DNA from 2 places in the Gracilibacillus salinarum genome. Region 2 is predicted to be linked to the other one. Evidence: a T-box and tRNA genes for the amino acid it is inferred to sense, from the RefSeq annotation. Region 2 holds a T-box; the other holds one or more tRNA genes.
The links. The T-box of region 2 lies ahead of glyQ (glycine--tRNA ligase subunit alpha). A T-box ahead of a tRNA ligase gene usually reads a tRNA of that ligase, here a tRNA-Gly.

Region 1: it encodes a tRNA-Gly, which carries the amino acid that the T-box ahead of glyQ (glycine--tRNA ligase subunit alpha) is inferred to sense. The anticodon was not compared.

What each region holds. Positions count from the first base shown of each region.
Region 1 covers NZ_CP095071.1:3,041,522-3,049,150, reverse strand. Annotated here, with positions in the region: rRNA gene MUN87_RS14180 (23S ribosomal RNA) at 1-772, opposite strand, end outside; rRNA gene MUN87_RS14175 (16S ribosomal RNA) at 989-2,551, opposite strand; tRNA gene MUN87_RS14170 (tRNA-Ala) at 2,641-2,716, opposite strand; tRNA gene MUN87_RS14165 (tRNA-Pro) at 2,735-2,811, opposite strand; tRNA gene MUN87_RS14160 (tRNA-Arg) at 2,816-2,892, opposite strand; tRNA gene MUN87_RS14155 (tRNA-Leu) at 2,899-2,987, opposite strand; tRNA gene MUN87_RS14150 (tRNA-Gly) at 3,034-3,108, opposite strand; tRNA gene MUN87_RS14145 (tRNA-Leu) at 3,129-3,213, opposite strand; tRNA gene MUN87_RS14140 (tRNA-Lys) at 3,223-3,298, opposite strand; tRNA gene MUN87_RS14135 (tRNA-Thr) at 3,308-3,383, opposite strand; tRNA gene MUN87_RS14130 (tRNA-Val) at 3,387-3,462, opposite strand; rRNA gene rrf (5S ribosomal RNA) at 3,470-3,586, opposite strand; rRNA gene MUN87_RS14120 (23S ribosomal RNA) at 3,717-6,629, opposite strand; rRNA gene MUN87_RS14115 (16S ribosomal RNA) at 6,846-7,629, opposite strand, start outside.
Region 2 covers NZ_CP095071.1:749,190-756,818, reverse strand. Annotated here, with positions in the region: gene MUN87_RS03845 (HD family phosphohydrolase) at 1-646, shown strand, start outside; gene ybeY (rRNA maturation RNase YbeY) at 648-1,118, shown strand; gene MUN87_RS03835 (diacylglycerol kinase family protein) at 1,090-1,467, shown strand; gene era (GTPase Era) at 1,588-2,493, shown strand; gene MUN87_RS03825 (YqzL family protein) at 2,599-2,787, shown strand; gene recO (DNA repair protein RecO) at 2,811-3,575, shown strand; T-box leader at 3,613-3,785, shown strand; gene glyQ (glycine--tRNA ligase subunit alpha) at 4,067-4,957, shown strand; gene glyS (glycine--tRNA ligase subunit beta) at 4,944-7,037, shown strand; gene MUN87_RS03805 (pyruvate, water dikinase regulatory protein) at 7,062-7,629, shown strand, end outside.

The sequences.
Region 1 (7,629 bases), 2.3 Mb from region 2:
TCCAGTCAGTGTTACCTGACCTTCACCCTGGACATGGGTAGATCACACGGTTTCGGGTCTACGACCACCTACTAAAACGCCCTATTCAGACTCGCTTTCGCTGCGGCTCCGTGTCTTCCACTTAACCTTGCAGGGGATCGTAACTCGCCGGTCCATTCTACAAAAGGTACGCCGTCACCCATAAAAGGGCTCCGACTACTTGTAGGCACACGGTTTCAGGTACTATTTCACTCCCCTCCCGGGGTGCTTTTCACCTTTCCCTCACGGTACTGGTTCACTATCGGTCACTAGGGAGTATTTAGCCTTGGGAGATGGTCCTCCCGGATTCCGACGGAATTTCACGTGTTCCGCCGTACTCAGGATCCACTCCGGAGGAAACAGATTTTCGACTACAGGATTGTTACCTTCTGTGATGGGCCTTTCCAGACCACTTCGTCTAATGTATTTCTTTGTAACTCCAAAGGAGTGTCCTACAACCCCAAAAAGCAAGCTTTTTGGTTTGGGCTAATTCCGTTTCGCTCGCCGCTACTCGGGAAATCGCGTTTGCTTTCTCTTCCTCCGGGTACTGAGATGTTTCAGTTCCCCGGGTCTGCCTCATTTATCCTATGGATTCAGATAAATGTTCTACTCCATGACGAGCAGAGGGTTTCCCCATTCGGAAATTCTCGGATCAACGCCTACGTACGGCTCCCCGAGACATATCGGTGTTTGTCCCGTCCTTCATCGGCTCCTAGTGCCAAGGCATCCACCGTGCGCCCTTCTTCACTTAACTATACTTACTTTACTTCAATGAAAAAGTCGTTGGTTATTGTTTGATGTCTTGTCATCAGTTTCGTTTCCACAGCTGACCAGCAGTTGCTTCCACGTCCTGATTATTCTTATCTAGTTTTCAAGGTACAAGTTCAAGAGAGAATTGATCTCTCAAAACTGAACCAAACAACCAAGTATGATTTTGTCACCTTGTAAAAGGTGTTCCTATAATCCTTAGAAAGGAGGTGATCCAGCCGCACCTTCCGATACGGCTACCTTGTTACGACTTCACCCCAATCATTGGCCCCACCTTCGGCGGCTGGCTCCAAAGGTTACCCCACCGACTTCGGGTGTTGCCAACTCTCGTGGTGTGACGGGCGGTGTGTACAAGGCCCGGGAACGTATTCACCGTGGCATGCTGATCCACGATTACTAGCGATTCCGGCTTCATGCAGGCGAGTTGCAGCCTGCAATCCGAACTGAGAATGGTTTTATGGGATTTGCTTGACCTCGCGGTTTCGCTGCCCTCTGTACCATCCATTGTAGCACGTGTGTAGCCCAGGTCATAAGGGGCATGATGATTTGACGTCATCCCCACCTTCCTCCGGTTTGTCACCGGCAGTCACCTTAGAGTGCCCAACTTAATGCTGGCAACTAAGATCAAGGGTTGCGCTCGTTGCGGGACTTAACCCAACATCTCACGACACGAGCTGACGACAACCATGCACCACCTGTCATTCGGTCCCCGAAGGGAACTCCCTATCTCTAGGGACATCCGAAGATGTCAAGACCTGGTAAGGTTCTTCGCGTTGCTTCGAATTAAACCACATGCTCCACCGCTTGTGCGGGCCCCCGTCAATTCTTTTGAGTTTCAGCCTTGCGGCCGTACTCCCCAGGCGGAGTGCTTAATGCGTTAACTGCAGCACTAAGGGGCGGAAACCCCCTAACACCTAGCACTCATCGTTTACGGCGTGGACTACCAGGGTATCTAATCCTGTTCGCTCCCCACGCTTTCGCACCTCAGCGTCAGTTACAGACCAGAGAGTCGCCTTCGCCACTGGTGTTCCTCCACATATCTACGCATTTCACCGCTACACGTGGAATTCCACTCTCCTCTTCTGCACTCAAGTTCCCCAGTTTCCAATGACCGCTTGCGGTTGAGCCGCAAGATTTCACATCAGACTTAAGAAACCGCCTACGCGCGCTTTACGCCCAATAATTCCGGACAACGCTTGCCCCCTACGTATTACCGCGGCTGCTGGCACGTAGTTAGCCGGGGCTTCCTCGATAGGTACCGTCAAGGTGCCGCCCTATTTGAACGGCACTTGTTCTTCCCTAACAACAGAACTTTACGATCCGAAAACCTTCTTCGTTCACGCGGCGTTGCTCCGTCAGACTTTCGTCCATTGCGGAAGATTCCCTACTGCTGCCTCCCGTAGGAGTCTGGGCCGTGTCTCAGTCCCAGTGTGGCCGATCACCCTCTCAGGTCGGCTACGCATCGTTGCCTTGGTGAGCCGTTACCTCACCAACTAGCTAATGCGCCGCGGGCCCATCTGTAAGTGATAGCCAAAGGCCATCTTTCAACATTCCTTCATGCGAAGCAATGTGTTATCCGGTATTAGCCCCGGTTTCCCGGGGTTATCCCAGTCTTACAGGCAGGTTGCCCACGTGTTACTCACCCGTCCGCCGCTCGTTCCACTAACGTCCTCCCGAAGGATTCAGTTAGCTTCCCGCGCTCGACTTGCATGTATTAGGCACGCCGCCAGCGTTCGTCCTGAGCCAAGATCAAACTCTCAATAAAGTTGACTTGCGCTCGCTTCTATAAGCTAGCTTGTTTATTAATTCATACTGGTTGTTTTGTTCAGTTTTCAAAGATCAAATGTATAAAAATGGTGGAGCCTAGCGGGATCGAACCGCTGACCTCCTGCGTGCAAAGCAGGCGCTCTCCCAGCTGAGCTAAGGCCCCACAAAATAATGTCATTAATGGTCGGGAAGACAGGATTTGAACCTGCGACCCCTTGGTCCCAAACCAAGTGCTCTACCAAGCTGAGCTACTTCCCGATAATGGCGCGCCCGAGAGGAGTCGAACCCCTAACCTCTTGATCCGTAGTCAAACGCTCTATCCAATTGAGCTACGGGCGCTATACGTGGTGCCGAGGGCCGGACTCGAACCGGCACGGTGGAAACCCACCGCAGGATTTTAAGTCCTGTGCGTCTGCCAATTCCGCCACCCCGGCAAGGAAATACATTTTAATCACCTGGCAAACTAGCGATTAAAAATCCTGGAGCGGAAGACGGGATTCGAACCCGCGACCCCCACCTTGGCAAGGTGGTGTTCTACCACTGAACTACTTCCGCATAAATATAAAGTTATTGTATGGTGCGGGTGGAGGGACTTGAACCCCCACGTCGAGAGACACTAGATCCTAAGTCTAGCGCGTCTGCCAATTCCGCCACACCCGCATAAATAAATGGTGAGCCATGGAGGATTCGAACCTCCGACCCTCTGATTAAAAGTCAGATGCTCTGCCAGCTGAGCTAATGGCTCTAAGATGAGTGGTGCCGGCCAGAGGACTTGAACCCCCAACCTACTGATTACAAGTCAGTTGCTCTACCAATTGAGCTAGACCGGCTAATGGTGGAGGATGCAGGGCTCGAACCTGCGACCCCTTGCTTGTAAGGCAAGTGCTCTCCCAGCTGAGCTAATCCTCCTATGTATGCCTGGCAACGTCCTACTCTTGCAGGGGCGCGAGCCCCAACTACCATGGGCGCTGAAGAGCTTAACTGCTGTGTTCGGCATGGGAACAGGTGTGACCTCTTCGCTATCGCTACCAGACTCTTTTTTCAAGGACAAGATACATTATAACTCACAATGCATGTTAAATGCAAGAGTTTTTTGTATTTTTTTATATACCCTGAAAACTAGATAAGATATTGACATCAACAACACCGTTGAAACATGTTATATAGATAAGTCCTCGATCTATTAGTATTCGTCAGCTTCACATGTCACCATGCTTCCACCTCGAACCTATCAACCTCATCGTCTCTGAGGGATCTTACTCACTTATGTGATGGGAAGTCTCATCTTGAGGGGGGCTTCATGCTTAGATGCTTTCAGCACTTATCCCTTCCACACGTAGCTACCCAGCGATGCTCTTGGCAGAACAACTGGTGCACCAGCGGTGTGTCCATCCCGGTCCTCTCGTACTAAGGACAGCTCCTCTCAAACTTCCAACGCCCACGACGGATAGGGACCGAACTGTCTCACGACGTTCTGAACCCAGCTCGCGTACCGCTTTAATGGGCGAACAGCCCAACCCTTGGGACCGACTACAGCCCCAGGATGCGATGAGCCGACATCGAGGTGCCAAACCTCCCCGTCGATGTGGACTCTTGGGGGAGATAAGCCTGTTATCCCCGGGGTAGCTTTTATCCGTTGAGCGACGGCCCTTCCATTCGGTACCGCCGGATCACTAAGCCCGACTTTCGTCCCTGCTCGACTTGTAGGTCTCGCAGTCAAGCTCCCTTCTGCCTTTGCACTCTGCGAATGATTTCCAACCATTCTGAGGGAACCTTTGGGCGCCTCCGTTACATTTTAGGAGGCGACCGCCCCAGTCAAACTGCCCACCTGACACTGTCTCCGAACCGGATCACGGTTCTGGGTTAGAAGGTCAATACAGCCAGGGTGGTATCCCACCGGCGCCTCCACGTAAGCTAGCGCTCACGTTTCTCAGGCTCCCACCTATCCTGTACAAGCTGTACCAACATTCAATATCAGGCTACAGTAAAGCTCCACGGGGTCTTTCCGTCCTGTCGCGGGTAATGCGCATCTTCACGCATAGTATAATTTCACCGGGTCTCTCGTTGAGACAGTGCCCAAGTCGTTGCACCTTTCGTGCGGGTCGGAACTTACCCGACAAGGAATTTCGCTACCTTAGGACCGTTATAGTTACGGCCGCCGTTTACTGGGGCTTCGGTTCAACGCTTCGCTAATGCTAACGCATCCCCTTAACCTTCCAGCACCGGGCAGGTGTCAGCCCCTATACTTCGCCTTACGGCTTCGCAGAGACCTGTGTTTTTGCTAAACAGTCGCTTGGGCCTTTTCACTGCGGCTTCTCGCAAAAGAAGCACCCCTTCTCCCGAAGTTACGGGGTCATTTTGCCGAGTTCCTTAACGAGAGTTCTCCCGATCACCTTAGGATTCTCTCCTCGCCTACCTGTGTCGGTTTGCGGTACGGGCACCCTTTTCCTTGCTAGAGGCTTTTCTTGGCAGCGTGAAATCCGGAACTTCGGTACTATATTTCCCTCCTGATCACAGCTTGTGATTGCCAGACGGATTTGCCTATCTGACTCACTTACTGCTTCAACGCACACATCCAATGGTGCGCATTCCTTATCCTTCTGCGTCCCCCCATCACTCAAAACGGAATTGGGTGGTACAGGAATATCAACCTGTTGTCCATCGCCTACGCCTTTCGGCCTCGGCTTAGGCCCCGACTAACCCTGAGCGGACGAGCCTTCCTCAGGAAACCTTAGGCATTCGGTGAAGAAGATTCTCACTTCTTTTTCGCTACTCATACCGGCATTCTCACTTCTATGCGCTCCACCAGTCCTCACGGTCTGACTTCACTGCACTTAGAACGCTCTCCTACCATTGATCGCAGATCAATCCGTAGCTTCGGTGATACGTTTAGCCCCGGTATATTTTCGGCGCAGCGTCACTCGACCAGTGAGCTATTACGCACTCTTTAAATGATGGCTGCTTCTAAGCCAACATCCTGGTTGTCTGTGCAACGCCACATCCTTTTCCACTTAACGTATACTTTGGGACCTTAGCTGACGGTCTGGGCTGTTTCCCTTTCGACTATGAACCTTATCACCCATAGTCTGACTCCCAAGGTAATATGATTGGCATTCGGAGTTTGACTGAATTCGGTAACCCGGTAAGGGCCCCTAGTCCAATCAGTGCTCTACCTCCAACATACATGCCTTGAGGCTAGCCCTAAAGCTATTTCGGAGAGAACCAGCTATCTCCGTGTTCGATTGGCATTTCACCCCTACCCACACCTCATCCCCGCACTTTTCAACGTGCGTGGGTTCGGGCCTCCAGTCAGTGTTACCTGACCTTCACCCTGGACATGGGTAGATCACACGGTTTCGGGTCTACGACCACCTACTAAAACGCCCTATTCAGACTCGCTTTCGCTGCGGCTCCGTGTCTTCCACTTAACCTTGCAGGGGATCGTAACTCGCCGGTCCATTCTACAAAAGGTACGCCGTCACCCATAAAAGGGCTCCGACTACTTGTAGGCACACGGTTTCAGGTACTATTTCACTCCCCTCCCGGGGTGCTTTTCACCTTTCCCTCACGGTACTGGTTCACTATCGGTCACTAGGGAGTATTTAGCCTTGGGAGATGGTCCTCCCGGATTCCGACGGAATTTCACGTGTTCCGCCGTACTCAGGATCCACTCCGGAGGAAATACATTTTCGACTACAGGATTGTTACCTTCTGTGATAGGCCTTTCCAGACCACTTCGTCTAATGTATTTCTTTGTAACTCCAAAGGAGTGTCCTACAACCCCAAAAAGCAAGCTTTTTGGTTTGGGCTAATTCCGTTTCGCTCGCCGCTACTCGGGAAATCGCGTTTGCTTTCTCTTCCTCCGGGTACTGAGATGTTTCAGTTCCCCGGGTCTGCCTCATTTATCCTATGGATTCAGATAAATGTTCTACTCCATGACGAGCAGAGGGTTTCCCCATTCGGAAATTCTCGGATCAACGCCTACGTACGGCTCCCCGAGACATATCGGTGTTTGTCCCGTCCTTCATCGGCTCCTAGTGCCAAGGCATCCACCGTGCGCCCTTCTTCACTTAACTATACTTACTTTACTTCAATGAAAAAGTCGTTGGTTATTGTTTGATGTCTTGTCATCAGTTTCGTTTCCACAGCTGACCAGCAGTTGCTTCCACGTCCTGATTATTCTTATCTAGTTTTCAAGGTACAAGTTCAAGAGAGAATTGATCTCTCAAAACTGAACCAAACAACCAAGTATGATTTTGTCACCTTGTAAAAGGTGTTCCTATAATCCTTAGAAAGGAGGTGATCCAGCCGCACCTTCCGATACGGCTACCTTGTTACGACTTCACCCCAATCATTGGCCCCACCTTCGGCGGCTGGCTCCAAAGGTTACCCCACCGACTTCGGGTGTTGCCAACTCTCGTGGTGTGACGGGCGGTGTGTACAAGGCCCGGGAACGTATTCACCGTGGCATGCTGATCCACGATTACTAGCGATTCCGGCTTCATGCAGGCGAGTTGCAGCCTGCAATCCGAACTGAGAATGGTTTTATGGGATTTGCTTGACCTCGCGGTTTCGCTGCCCTCTGTACCATCCATTGTAGCACGTGTGTAGCCCAGGTCATAAGGGGCATGATGATTTGACGTCATCCCCACCTTCCTCCGGTTTGTCACCGGCAGTCACCTTAGAGTGCCCAACTTAATGCTGGCAACTAAGATCAAGGGTTGCGCTCGTTGCGGGACTTAACCCAACATCTCACGACACGAGCTGACGACAACCATGCACCACCTGTCATTCGGTCCCCGAAGGGAACTCCCTATCTCTAGGGACATCCGAAGATGTCAAGACCTGGTAAGGTTCTTCGCGTTGCTTCGAATTAAACCACATGCTCCACCGCTTGTGCGGGCCCCCGTCAATTCTTTTGAGTTTCAGCCTTGCGGCCGTACTCCCCAGGCGGAGTGCTTAATGCGTTAACTGCAGCACTAAGGGGCGGAAACCCCCTAACACCTAGCACTCATCGTTTACGGCGTGGACTACCAGGGTATCTAATCCTGTTCGCTCCCCACGCTTTCGCACCTC
Region 2 (7,629 bases):
TGGCACTTACCATCATAGTATCATGGTTGCGAATTTAAGTGAGGCATCCTGTGAAGCGATTGGAGCTAATGGACTGCTTGCAAGAGTAGCAGCATACTATCATGATTTGGGTAAAACGATACGTCCTCATTATTTTATCGAAAATCAAATGGGTATGAAAAACCCACATGATTATTTAGATCCTTATCAGAGTGCAGAAATTATTCTGCAGCATCCGCTTGACAGTGCAAAGTTATTAAAGCAAAATAAGCTGCCAGCAGAAATTATTGCCATTGCTCAACAGCATCATGGAACGACGCTCTTAAAATATTTTTATTACAAGGCTAAAGAACGTAGTGAACATGTACATGAAGAAGATTTTCGCTATCAAGGACCAAAACCAAGCACGAAAGAAGCTGCAGTTGTATCTATTTGTGACTCAATTGAAGCAGCCGTTCGTTCTTTGGCAAATCCAGCCCAAGAAGAAATCGAAAAAATTGTAACCTCTATTTTCGAGGATCGATTATTAGATGGACAATTAAACGAAAGCACATTGACCTTTAAAGAATTAGAACAAATGAAATTAATAATTTGTGAGACACTAAAAGGAATTTATCATTCAAGAATTCAATATCCTAATGATTCGAAAATGAAGGAGGCTAAGTAGAATGGAGATCGATTTTCAAGATGAAACAGGCAAAGTAACGGATATACATATCGGTCTAATCGAGCAGTTATTAATCTATGCAGCAGACTACCAAAACATTTCAGGAGAAGCAGAGCTTTCCGTGTCATTTGTAGATAACGATGAAATCCAGTTACTGAATAAACAATACCGTGGTTTAGATAAGCCAACAGATGTTTTATCATTTGCGTTAGAAGAAGAGACAGATGATGAAATGAAGATAACTGGTGCGGATATCCCGATAGCACTAGGAGACATTATTATATCTGTAGATAAAGCGGAGCAGCAAGCTGAGGATTATAACCATTCCTATGACAGGGAGCTGGGATTTTTGGCACTACACGGCTTTTTACATCTACTTGGATATGACCATATGAACTCGGAAGATGAGCAAATAATGTTTTCAAAACAAGAGGAGATCCTAAATGGCTTCGGATTATCGAGGGGAAAATAAATTTCACATCGGTGCTAAATATGCATGGAATGGGCTGAAGATCGCTGTACGAACAGAACGGAATATCAAAATACATTTAGTGGCAGGCATCGCAGCGTCTATGCTTGGTCTGATGCTGTCGATATCTGTTGTAGAGTGGATTTTGTTAATTTTAACGATCAGTGCAGTAATTAGTATGGAATTAATGAATACAGCATTAGAACGAGCGTTGAATCATCTGGAACCTTCTCATCAGCCTGCGATCGGTATTGCAAAAGATTTGGCTGCAGCTGCAGTATTTACTACAGCAATCGCAGCATTTCTTATCGGTTGTATTATTTTTATCCCTTATTTATTCGAATTTTTTTAAAGAAACACGCAATTTTAAAGTTTCACACTAGTTTTGTCGAAAGTATGAAATTTCACGAAAGATATAGTATCATTGAGGTACAGAATAAAACACAGCAAGAAATATAGCGGAGGAAAAGTTATGCATAACCAATTTAAATCAGGATTTGTAGCAATTATTGGAAGACCGAATGTAGGTAAATCTACCTTTATGAATCACGTGATAGGTCAGAAAATAGCTATCATGAGTGACAAAGCACAGACAACAAGAAATAAAATTCAAGGTGTTTATACAGATGACACTAAACAAATTATATTCATTGATACGCCAGGTATTCATAAACCAAAGCATAAATTAGGCGATTTTATGGTGAAGATAGCCGAGAACGCGCTTAATGAAGTGGACGCTGTTATGTTTATGATTAACTCTGACGAAGGTTATGGCAGAGGAGATCAGTATATTATGGATCGTCTGGAAACGATCAATAAACCTGTCTTCCTAGTCATTAACAAAATAGACCTTGTACATCCTGATCAGTTATTACCTCTTATAGAGCAATATAAGGGAAAATATCCTTTCGAGGAAATTATTCCGATTTCAGCTTTAGAAGGAAATAATGTGAATCACTTAATGGATGTATTTACAGAGCATTTACCTGAGGGCCCTCAATATTATCCAGAGGATCAGATTACAGATCACCCGGAGCGCTTTATTATTAGTGAATTAATTAGGGAAAAGGCATTGCAATTAACAAGGGAAGAAGTTCCACATTCGATCGCAGTGGTTATCGAAAAAATAGACAACCGTGGTGAAGACGAAAAGATTTTAGTCCAAGCAAGTATTGTTGTGGAACGAAAATCACAAAAAGGGATTATTATTGGAAAACAGGGAAAAATGTTAAAAGATATCGGAAAACGGGCTCGTCAGGATATCGAACGTTTATTAGGTTCAAAAGTCTATTTGGAATTGTGGGTAAAGGTGCAGGAAAACTGGCGGAATAAACCACATCAGTTATTCGAATATGGTTACAAACAGGATGAATATTAAGTAATTGGTAACGAACGTCTCAACTTTAACAGATAAGTGCTGGTTTGCAGATTCATAAATGGTAAATATTTTTACTAATTGAATGTAGATTTTAAGGAAAATCTAATGGATGAACACAATGAAAGATTACCAAAAGGAAAGGTGAGGTTTATTGTGATCGATGTACCATGGAAAATATTTAGTCAAACAGGAAATATTGAAGCTTATTTATGGATGAAAGAAGTTGAATCAGACGTTTATCAAGAACCGGAAGATGAAAACGACCATACATTATTTGAGGACACACATTTTTAGTTTGAAAAGGATAGGTGGAGCTTGTGTTTGAGAAAGTAGAAGGTTTCGTCCTGAAAACACAAGATTATGGGGAAACACATAAAATTGTGACATTGTTAACTCCGTCTTTAGGAAAAGTTGGCGCAATAGCAAGGGGAGCAAAGAAAACAAAAAGTAGAATGGCTGCTATTACGCAGCCATTTATTCATGGTTCATATTTAATTCAACCAAGTTCAGGACTTGCAGTGGTACAACAAGGCGAAGTATTATCATCATTTCGAAAAATTCGTGAAGATATATTCAAAACAGGTTATACTAGCTACCTGGCAGAATTAACGGATAAATTAGTTGATCCTAAACAATACAATCCTTTTATATACCAGCAGTTACTACATACTGTCAACAAAATAAATGTTGGTCAAGATGCCGAAATTATAACGATGATTTATGAATGGAAAATGTATAAAGAAGCTGGTTTTGCCCCTGTAGTAACCCAATGTGTTTCTTGTGGCAGGAAGGATGAACTCAAAGCATTTTCTATTTCAAACGGTGGATTACTATGTCGACAATGCTTATCAATCGACCCTAATGCAATAGCAGTTCCGGAGAAAGTTGCGAAATTAATGGCTATATTTGCTTGGGTAGAGGTAGAGCAAATCGGAAATATATCCGTTAAACCGGAAAATAAAATAATCCTTCAGCAAATCATGGAGCAGTATTATGAAGAACACGGTGGATTTTTCTTAAAGTCTAAGAAGTTTTTAAAACAAATGAATAAATTGCAAGATAATTTTTCAATTGACAAGTAAGCGAATGTTCCGTATTATGGTTTAATGAATACAATATTTTGTTGCTATGAAAGAGAATAGTACTGTTTTCGATGTCTTTTAAGCGAGTTCAGGATGGTGTAAGCTGAACAAGAACAGAAACAGGAAGGCGCTCTAGAGCGATGGTTCTTGAAAGTGGTCACCTAATCTGGTGACAAGTAGGGTGGAACCGCGGATGAACCCGTCCCTATGTTTTATCGCCAATGATAAAACATAGGGACGGGTTTTTTGTTATACGTTACGGAAGAATTAATTTTTTAGCGATGAAGCAGACCGTCGTAATGACAATCTCTAGGTGGACCATGTATAAGAAAAATGATAACACTTGCTGAAGATGTGGCTAGTACCTGTGGTGTCGAGATGCTTATATAAAACCCTGGTACTTAGCGATTTTGGACGATTTCCGTACGAAATAGGAATCAAAGTTTTAAGATGGAAAAGCAAGTAGGAACAGTTTTTAAGGAGGAAAAGAAATGAATATTCAAGAGATGATCTTAACATTACAAAAGCATTGGTCGGATCAGAATTGTATTTTAATGCAAGCATATGATGTTGAGAAAGGTGCGGGTACGATGTCCCCCATGACCTTACTGCGCAGCTTAGGACCAGAGCCTTGGAATGTTGCCTATGTGGAGCCGTCACGAAGACCAGCGGATGGCCGCTATGGTCAAAATCCGAATCGATTATACCAACACCATCAGTTCCAAGTAATCATGAAACCATCTCCAGATAATATCCAGGAGTTATATTTGCAATCTTTAGAAAAATTAGGAATTGATCCAGCTTTTCATGATATTCGTTTTGTAGAAGATAACTGGGAAAATCCAACATTAGGGGCAGCAGGCCTAGGTTGGGAAGTATGGCTTGACGGCATGGAAATTACACAATTCACTTATTTTCAACAAATTGGCGGTTTGGAAGCAAAACCAGTTGCAGTTGAGATTACGTATGGGATAGAGCGATTAGCATCCTATATTCAAGACAAAGAGAATGTGTTTGAATTAGAGTGGACCAATGGCGTAACCGTTGGAGATATTTTCTATCAGCCTGAATATGAGCACTCAAAATATACGTTTGAAGAATCCGATACAGATATGTTGTTTGACTTGTTCTCTACATATGAGAAAGAAGCTAAGAGAGCTATGGATAAAGATCTTGTATTTCCGGCGTATGACTATGTACTGAAGTGCTCGCATACTTTTAACCTGTTAGATGCGAAAGGTGTTATTTCTGTAACAGAAAGAACGGGCTATATAGGTCGTGTACGTAACCTGGCAAGAGAAATTGCTAAATTGTATGTAGCAGAGCGGGAGAGATTAGGCTTCCCAATGTTGAAAGGAGATATTGATCATGAAAACAACTAATGTTTTATTTGAAGTTGGCCTGGAAGAAATGCCTGCTCGGTTTATGGACGATACCGAAAAACAATTAAAAGACAAAACGAAAGCATGGTTAGATAATATAAGACTAGAGTATCAAAACCTTACAACTTATATAACACCGAGACGCTTTGCTGTCTTAATCGAGGGATTGGCCTATAAACAAGCTGATCAAGAGGAAGAAGCTAAAGGACCTGCATTAAAAATCGCTAAAGATGAAGAAGGAAACTGGTCAAAAGCAGCGATCGGATTCTCCAAAGGACAAGGAAAAGCAGTAGAAGATCTATATACGAAAGATTTGAATGGTACTGAATATGTATTTGTAAATAAATTTATAGAAGGACAAACGCAAGAACAGTTACTGCCAGGCTTTAAAGACATTATATTAAGTCTACAATTCCCTAAAAACATGCGTTGGGCTGAGGAGTCATTACGATATATACGACCGATAAAATGGCTTGTTGCTTTGCAGGACGATCAAGTTATTCCATTTGATATTACTGGAGTGAAAACCGGAAATAGGAGTGAAGGACATCGTTTTCTAGGAGAGCAAATCACGATTTCTAATCCTTTAGCATATAACGAACAGTTAAAATCACAATATGTAATTGCAGAAACAGAGCAGCGTAAACAAATGATCGTCGATGGAATTAAAGAATTGGAAGAAGAAAACGGCTGGGTTATCCCAATAGATCAAGACTTGCTTACAGAAGTGACACATCTGGTTGAGTATCCAACGGTATTTTCTGGTCAGTTTAGCGAAGCATTTTTGCATATACCGAAGGAAGTATTAATTACTTCCATGAAAGAGCATCAACGTTATTTTCCTGTACAGACATTATCAGAAAATTTGCTAGCTTATTTTGTTGGTGTGCGTAATGGTACGAAAGAACATATTGAATCAGTCGCTAAAGGAAATGAAAAAGTACTGCGTGCGAGATTGCAGGATGCACAGTTTTTCTATGAAGAAGATCAAAAACAAACTATTGACGAGAACCTGAAAAAATTAGACCGGATGGTATTCCAGGAGCAGCTGGGAACAATTGCAGATAAAGTTAGTCGTGTTATCGATATTAGTAAGATGATAGCTAACGAATTGCATTTTTCAGACCAGGTACAGAAGAAGATTGAACGTGCTGCACAAATCAGTAAATTTGACTTGGTTACCAATATGGTAAATGAATTCACGGAATTACAAGGGATAATGGGAAGAAAATACGCGCTTATTTTTGGAGAAGACGATACAGTAGCCAAAGCGATCGAAGAGCATTATATGCCACGCAATGCTCAAGATAAACTTCCTGAAAGTAATGTTGGCTCTGTTATAAGTATTGCTGATAAATTAGATACGATTGTTGGTTGTTTTGCTGTTGGTTTAATACCGAGTGGTTCACAGGATCCATATGCATTAAGAAGACAAGCTTTAGGTATTATGCAGATTATCCAAGGACAGCAATGGGAGCTGAATATCAATTCATTAATTGAGAAAGTATATACCATTTTTGATGCGAAAAATATTCCAACAGCAGAAAAAACTAGCGTGATTGACCAATTAGAATCATTTTTCAAACAACGTACTGCATATATTATGAAGGAAGCAAATATTGAAGCAGATATTATGGACGCTGTTCTTATAAATCAGCTATCAGATATCTCATTCCTTCTAGAAAAAGCACGTTGGTTAAAAGACAAAAGATTGGATCCTGCTTTTAAGGGAGAGCAGGAAGCATTTGTTCGTGTTATGAATCTTGCTGCAAAGGCGGAAGGTGATCACGAAGTAGATCCCAATTTATTTGAAAATGAACAAGAAAAATTATTATATACTACCTTTTTACAAATACATGATCGCTATCAACAGGCTTTGGCTGGTAAACAAGTGGATAAAGCAATGGAACAATTTACTCCAATCGTTCAGCCAGTTCATCAATTTTTTGACCATACGATGGTAATGGATAACAATCAATCCATTCGCCAAAACCGTCTTGCCTTACTGAAGCTAATAGCAAATGATCTAATACAATTTGCTGATCTAACTAAAGTCCAATGGAAGCAGACACAATCGTAATGGGCTTAGGAGGTCTATACATCAATGGAGAAAAAGGTGATTTATGTTGTATCCGATTCTGTCGGTGAAACAGCAGAATTCGTAACAAAAGCGGCACTTAGTCAGTTTATTAATGAAAACGAATATGACATCTATCGAATTCCATATGTGGAAAACACAGAAGTTCTGCGTGGAGCCGTTTATCACGCGAAACAATTAGGAGCAATGATTGGTTTCACATTAGTAAACAGAGATTTAAGAGCATTTCTGACAAGGGAAGCAGTTGAGAAAAATGTGGAATGTGTCGACATTTTAGGCCCGATGATAGAGGCAATGGAAAGAAAGTTCAGCTTGCAGCCAAAACAGGAACCTGGTTTAATACACAAGTTAGATGAAGATTACTTTAAGCGCGTGGAGGCGATCGAATTTGCTGTCCGCTATGATGATGGAAGAGACCCGCGCGGAGTAGCGCAGGCAGATATTGTATTAATTGGAGTTTCAAGAACATCTAAAACCCCTTTATCACAATATTTGGCACATAAGCAGCTGAAGGTCGCCAATGTACCGATAGTTCCGGAAGTTGAACCACCGAAGACGTTATTTGAAATACCAT